DNA from 2 places in the Plantibacter sp. AC185 genome. Region 1 is predicted to be linked to the other one. Evidence: riboswitches for the same ligand, from Rfam matches in the RefSeq annotation. Region 1 holds a riboswitch; the other holds the start of a gene.
What was found. A riboswitch is a leader RNA that binds a small molecule or an ion and turns the genes downstream of it on or off. The one in region 1 is predicted to bind thiamine pyrophosphate.
Positions count from the first base shown of each region.

Region 2: another riboswitch for thiamine pyrophosphate. It lies ahead of ACZZZB_RS01715 (ECF transporter S component); the one in region 1 lies ahead of thiM (hydroxyethylthiazole kinase).

Region 1 covers NZ_OZ409831.1:2,853,495-2,856,890, reverse strand. Annotated here, with positions in the region: gene ACZZZB_RS13540 (bifunctional hydroxymethylpyrimidine kinase/phosphomethylpyrimidine kinase) at 1-196, opposite strand, end outside; gene thiE (thiamine phosphate synthase) at 193-903, opposite strand; gene thiM (hydroxyethylthiazole kinase) at 900-1,751, opposite strand; TPP riboswitch at 1,743-1,843, opposite strand; gene ACZZZB_RS13525 (DUF1622 domain-containing protein) at 1,904-2,413, shown strand; gene ACZZZB_RS13520 (HAD family hydrolase) at 2,438-3,121, opposite strand; gene ACZZZB_RS13515 (CDP-alcohol phosphatidyltransferase family protein) at 3,190-3,396, opposite strand, start outside.
Region 2 covers NZ_OZ409831.1:373,380-376,775, reverse strand. Annotated here, with positions in the region: gene dinB (DNA polymerase IV) at 1-680, shown strand, start outside; gene ACZZZB_RS01720 (hypothetical protein) at 690-1,019, shown strand; TPP riboswitch at 1,070-1,178, shown strand; gene ACZZZB_RS01715 (ECF transporter S component) at 1,215-1,844, shown strand; gene ACZZZB_RS01710 (ABC transporter ATP-binding protein) at 1,847-3,322, shown strand; gene ACZZZB_RS01705 (energy-coupling factor transporter transmembrane component T family protein) at 3,319-3,396, shown strand, end outside.

The DNA.
Region 1 (3,396 bases):
TGACGACCGCCATGCCGTATCCGCCGTTTGCGGCGATGCTCTTGAGGTCGGCCTGGATCCCGGCACCACCGGTCGGGTCGGTCCCGGCGATACTCAGCACCCGGGGTGTCTCGCGGATCGTGACGGTCCGTCGACCGTGCACTCGGTTCACGGTCGCCGGCGTCGGCGTCGTCGTCGTCTGTTCCACGGCGCTCATGCCGAGACCTCGATCCAGGCGCTGCGGAACGCCCGGGCGGCGGCCGCCGGATCGTCGGCGGCGCAGATGGCCGAGACCACGGCGAGCCCGGCGGCACCGGCGGCATGCAGCTCGACCGTGTCCTCCAGCGAGACACCGCCGATCGCAACGCACGGGAGCGGGGTGGCGGCGGCGATCGCGGCGAACCCCTCCACGCCGAGCGGCTCCGGATGGTCCGGCTTGGTCGTCGTCGGGCGGATGACGCCGACGCCGAGGTAGTCGACCGTCCCGAGTGGCAGCGCTGCGACCGCATCGAGGTGCGCCGGGGTGTTCGCCGTCAGTCCCACGACGGCGGCCTGTCCCACGATGCGACGCACGGCGTCGACCGGGAGATCGCTCTGACCCACGTGGACGCCGTGGACGACGGCACCGGCGGAACGGGCGGCGAGGAACACGTCCACCCGGTCGTCGACGAGGAGCAACGCCCGCCCGGCGACGACCTCCGCCGCACGCACGGTCAGGTCGAACAGCTCTCGCGCCGAAGCGGTCTTCTCCCGCAGCTGGACTGCGGTCACCCCGCCGTCGACAGCTCGGCGCACGACGTCGAGGACACCGCGATCCCCGCTGGCCGAAGCATCCGTGACGAGGTAGGTGGCGATACCGCGGCGCACGAGCTCGGCGTGCGAACGGGCCGCGAGGACCCAGTCCGCGGTGGTCGAGGCGCTCACGCGATCACCGCCAGGCTGCGGACGGTGTCGGCATCGAGGAGGTGGAGGCGGTCGAGGAAGGCGGTAGCGAAGGAGCCGGGGCCACGGCTCTCCGCGGCCGCCAGCTGCGCGGCGACCGTGTACGCGGTGGTCGCCGCGACCGTCGTCAGCAGCCGGTCGTCGTCAAGTGACGCGAAGGCGGCGAGCACGGCACCGAGGGCACAGCCACCGCCCGTCACGAGGGTGAGCCAGGCGTGGCCGTTCGAGCAGCGGACGATGCGCTCACCGTCGGTGATGACGTCCGTCGGGCCGGAGATCGCGACGACGGCACCCGAGGTGCGGGCGATCGCGGTGGCCGCCTCGATCGCGCTGTCCACCGAGTCGGTGCTGTCGACCCCGCGACCGCCGGCGCCCAGTCCGGCGAGCGCGATGATCTCGCTGGCGTTGCCGCGGACGATCGTCGGCCGGAGGGCGAGGAGTTCGGCGGCGAGCGCCGTCCGCACCGGCAGGAAGCCGACGGCGACGGGGTCGAGCACCCACGGGGTGCCGGCATCGTTCGCGGCGGTGGCGGCCTCGACCATGGCCTCGCGCTGCTCCGCCTGCGGCGTCCCGAGATTGAGGAGCAACCCGGAGGCGATGCGGGCGAACGGTCCGGCCTCGGTGGGGATGTCGGTCATCGCCGGGGCGGCGCCGACAGCCAGCAGGACGTTCGCGGTGAAGTTGGTCACCACGGCGTTCGTGATCGATTGGACGAGCGGCGTGCGCTCGCGCAGGCGATCGAGGAGGTCCCCGGACGCGCTCGCGAACTCGCCGACGGACGAGTCGTCGGTGGACGGGTGGGCAGACTGCTGCGGTGTGCGAATGCTCATTCGCGACATCCCTTCGCTCGGACTAACGAGATCAGGTTCGACGGGTGTGTTCTCAGCCGATCGTCGTGGGATCGGCACCCCGTGTCACTCGCGACCACCCTAGCGGGTCGGCCCGGCTTCCCGTCCAGCGGGCGGGCGAGGATGATGGAGGGATGGACTTCTTCGAGCTGGTCACCATCGTCTTCGAGGTCGCCGGTGTCGGGGCGATGGTCGTGGGCTTCGTGATCGCCGTCACCCTCTCGGCCCGCTTGTGGTGGAGCACGCGCGACGGCGCACGGGCCTTCCGGATGCTGCGGGAGACGATCGGCTCGGTCATCCTGCTCGGGCTGGAGATCCTCGTGGCCGCCGACCTCGTGAAGACGGTCACGTCGACACCCTCACTGACCGACGCACTCGTCCTCGCGATCATCGTCGTCATCCGCACCCTGCTGAGCTTCTCCCTGCAGATCGAGATCGAGGGCACCCTCCCCTGGAAGCGCTTGGCGACGACCGGCCCGCAGCTGTTCGACCGTGCCGTCAAGCGCGGCGGCGAACGCACCCGACGTCGCGCCGAGGAGCAGGACGTGTCGACGTCGCCCAATCCGACGGCGGCACCGACCGTCGCGTCGCAGGCCGTCCCCGACGATGAGGACGCCTTCCCCGAGCTCCGCAGTCGCAGCTAGCGCGTTGCGGCTCGTGCAGTTCGTCTAGCGTGCGGCGGAGGTCGCCCAGGTGTCGCGGATGAGGTCGGGCAGCAGGCGCATGTCGTCGAACACGTGGGTGCCGTCGCCGACGAGCCGCTCGGCGGGCGTCATGCCACCGGCGTAGGCGTAGACCGTCATGCCGGCCGCGCGGGCAGCCAGGACGCCGACGACGCTGTCCTCGACGACCGCGCACCGCTTGGGGGCCGTGTCGAAGTCGGCGGCGGCGTGCAGGAAGAGGTCGGGGGCGGGCTTGCCGACGGCGACGTCGGTCGCGCTGAAGATGCGCCCGTCGAAGCGGTCGTGGATGCCCACCTGCCCGAGGTTGCGGACAACGTCGTGCAGCATCCCGTTCGAAGCGACGCACAGCTGCACCCCGGTCGCAGCGATGCCGTCGAGGGCGTCGACGACACCGTCGACCGCCTCGAGCTCGCGCTCGCAGATGCCGCGGAACATGTCGCTCCAGCGCTGGATCCAGTCGGCCTCGAGCGGCTTCCCGAGCCGCTGCTCGACGAGCGTCGCGTAGGTCTCGAGCGAGGCGCCGACGAAGAGCTCCCGCACCTCGGCCTCGGTGTAGTCACCGCCGACCTCGTTGAGCAGCTGCAGGTTCACCCGGACGGAGATGCGTTCCGTGTCGACGAGCGTGCCGTCGCAGTCGAAGATGACGAGGTCCGGATAGTCGACTGGCATGCTCCGAGCCTAAACGACGCCGCCTGCGCTGACGCCGTGCGCCATCCGGCGGCGACCTGCCGCGGCGGTCAGCGGGCCGCGCGGACGCCCTGTCGCTGCCAGGTGACGACCATGCGTCGCGCATACTGGGTCGCCGCGACGAAGTGGCCGAGGAGTCCGAGGAGGATCGCCACGAAGCCGACCCCGCCGAAGACCCGATAGAGCGCCGACGTCGGATCCCCGCCGCCGAGCGCGAGGCCCGTGAGCAGCGCGAAGAAGCCGACGAAGAGGAACAC
Region 2 (3,396 bases), 2.5 Mb from region 1:
AGGAGCAGCTGACGAACCGGGGCATCCGGACCATCGGTCAGCTCGCCTCCACCCCGCTGTCGATGCTCCAGCGCGCGGTCGGTGAGGCCTCCGGTCGCCGACTCCTCGAGCTCGCGAACGGGATCGATCCGCGCGGCATCGAGCTGGCACGACGCGAGAAGAGCGTCAGCCACGAGGTGACCTTCCCGACGGACGTCTCGGACCCGACCATCCTCAAGCGCGAGCTGCTGAACCTCGCCGGCCTCGTCGCGATCCGGCTCCGGAAGGGCGGCTACGCCGGACGGACGATCAGCATCCGCGTCCGCTATGCGGACTTCAGCGTCATCACCCGGTCGCGCACCATCGGCGAGGCCACGAACGTCGGGCGTCGGGTCTACGACGAGGCGGCGTCGCTGTTCGACGACCTCGATCGCGGCGGACGCCTCGTGCGCCTCGTCGGGGTGAAGGTCGACCAGCTCGTCCCCGCCGATGAGGCCGGTGCCGGGCTCTGGGACCCGGACGAGGAGTGGCGTGAAGCCGAGCAGACGATCGACCGGGTCGCGAGCCGGTTCGGCGATCTCGCGATCGCTCCCGCCTCCCTCCTCGGCAAGCCGAGACGTCGCGGACTCGGCAGTCGCGGAGACTCGCAGGGTGCTGGGAGCACGGATCAACCCCTTGGACCGGCGGATACCGAGCGGTAGCCTCGCGGTATGACGAATCTCGTGGAGAAGCTGGCAGAACAGGCGAAGGGGCTCGGCGTGTCCGCAGCCTACGGGGAGCAGCAGGACGTCGACGGCACGAAGCTCGTGCCCGTCGCGCTGACGTACTACGGCTTCGGCGGCGGCTCCGAGGGCGACGGCGACGACGCCCCGAGCGGCGGCGGCGGCGGTGGCGTCTCGATCCCGGTCGGTGCCTACATCAAGACCGACGAGGGTCTCCGTTTCGACCCGAACCTCATCTCGCTCATCGCCGTCGCGATCCCGTTCATCTGGGTGAGCGGCAAGGCTCTGGCCGGCCTGATCAAGGCCCTCAAGAAGTAGCCCTCCCCGTCGAACCCCTGTCGTGCGACTGCGCACGGCAGGGGTTAGACTCGTGCCACCACGGGAGTCCGGTGAACCGGGCTGAGAGGAAGGTATTCGCCTTCGACCGTCGAACCTGATCTGGATCATGCCAGCGCAGGGAGACCATTTCTCGCTATCCCGTGCTCTTTTCCGTCTACAGGAAGGGCACGTATCGTGTCAGCATCGACCAAGATCTCACCCTCTGAACGCGTTGCGTCGCGGACCTTGCGCTGGAGGGTCGTCGACATCGTCGTGGTCGCCGTGCTCGGCGTCGCGACCGGCCTCATCTTCTGGGCGTGGAACACGCTCGGATCACTCTGGTACGCGGGCGCCAGCGCCGTCACGCCCGGTTTCGGCGGGATCGCCGTCGGAATCTGGCTCCTCGGTGGGGTGCTCGGCGGACTCATCATCCGGAAGCCCGGCGCAGCGCTCCTCGTCGAGACCATCGGAGCGATCGTCTCCGCGCTCATCGGCAACGCATGGGGCGTCACGACGGTGTACTCCGGGCTCGCTCAGGGCCTTGGCGCCGAGCTGGTGTTCGCGGCGCTCGCGTACAAGCGCTTCGGCCTCGTTCCGGCGATCCTCGCCGGTGCCGGAGCCGGGGCCGGCGCGTGGCTTCTCGAGCTCGTGATGTCGGGCAACCTCGAGAAGGGTGTCGAGTTCAACGCGATCTACCTCGGTTCGCTGCTCGTCTCGGGCGCGATCCTCGCCGGTGTCGTCGGCTGGGCCCTCGTCAGGGCACTCGCGTCGACCGGAGCGCTCAGTCGGTTCGCGTCGGGGCGGGACGCTCGGCGCGAGGTTTGATCGTGCCGGGAGCTACCGGTCCGGCGCGCGTCGTCGCGCGGGACTGGGGGTGGCGTCATGCCGGTCGGAAGGCCTGGGCGGTGCACGACCTCGACCTCGTGATCGAACCGGGCGAACGGGTCCTCCTCCTGGGGGCGTCCGGTGCCGGCAAGTCGACGCTGATCCACGCACTGGCCGGCGTCCTCGGCGGTGCGGACGAGGGGGAGTCCCACGGCTCGCTCGTCGTGGACGGCGTTCCGCCTGAACGAGCGAGGGGTCGCATCGGGCTCGTGCTGCAGGATCCCGACTCGCAGGTGATCCTGTCCAAGGTCGGCGACGACGTCGCCTTCGGCTGCGAGAACCTCGGCGTCGAGCGCGAGGAGATCTGGCGCCGCGTCGACGCCTCGCTGGAGGCCGTCGGACTGGACCTGCCGCTGGACCACTCGACCTCGGCGCTGTCCGGCGGTCAGAAACAGCGGCTGGCCCTCGCCGGCGTACTCGCCATGCACCCCTCGCTCCTCCTGCTCGACGAACCGACCGCGAACCTCGACCCGGCCGGGGTGGCCGAGGTGCGGGACGCCGTCGCTCGGCTGGTCGATGACGGTTCGTCCACCCTGGTCGTCATCGAACACCGCGTCGACGTCTGGCGCGAGCTGATGACCAGGGTCGTCGTGCTCGACGCCGACGGCGGTGTCCTCGCCGACGGGCCACCCGACCTCGTCCTCGACGACGTCGGGCAGCGCCTGGCCGATGCGGGCGTCTGGGTGCCGGGCATCCCGCTGGGGTTGGCCCCTCGTCCGGTGTCCGGCCCACCAGCGGCGGTCATCACGACCGACGACCTGGCGATCGGTCGAACGCGGAAGCAGCCGGTGCAGGAGCACCTGGGGCTCGCGGTGCCCGAGGGCGCGGCGACCGTCATCGTCGGCCCCAACGGCGCGGGGAAGTCCACGCTTGCGCTCACGCTGGCGGGCCTGCTGCCGGAGATCACGGGGACGGTGACCGCCGCTCCGCAGCTCGCCGGCAGGCTGGGATCCCGGCCGATCCGCTGGAAGTCCACCGAGTTGCTCACACGCATCGGGACGGTCTTTCAGGATCCCGAGCACCAGTTCGTCTCATCGACCGTGCGGAACGAGCTCGGTGTCGGCCTGCAGGCCCTCCGCTGGTCCCGGACCGCCATCGACGAGCGGGTCTCCGAGATCCTCGAGGCGCTCGGTCTCGGTCGTCTTGCCGAGGCGAACCCGTTCAGCCTCTCGGGCGGTCAGAAGCGCCGGTTGTCGGTGGCCACCGTCCTCGCCGCCCGGCCGGCGGTCATGGTCCTCGACGAACCGACGTTCGGGCAGGATCGACGCACGTGGTTGTCACTCGTCCGCCTGCTGCAGCACGAGCTCGAGCGCGGCGCGACGATCGTCTCCGTCACGCATGACGCGGGGGTCGTCGAACATCTGGGCGACCATCGCATCCTCCTCGAACCGCTGGAACTCGGGAGGCGGGCCGCATGACGAGCCTCACGGCAGCGGACCGCTCGACGGTGTTGCACCATCGACCGCCACTCGACCGCGTGAATCCGGTGACG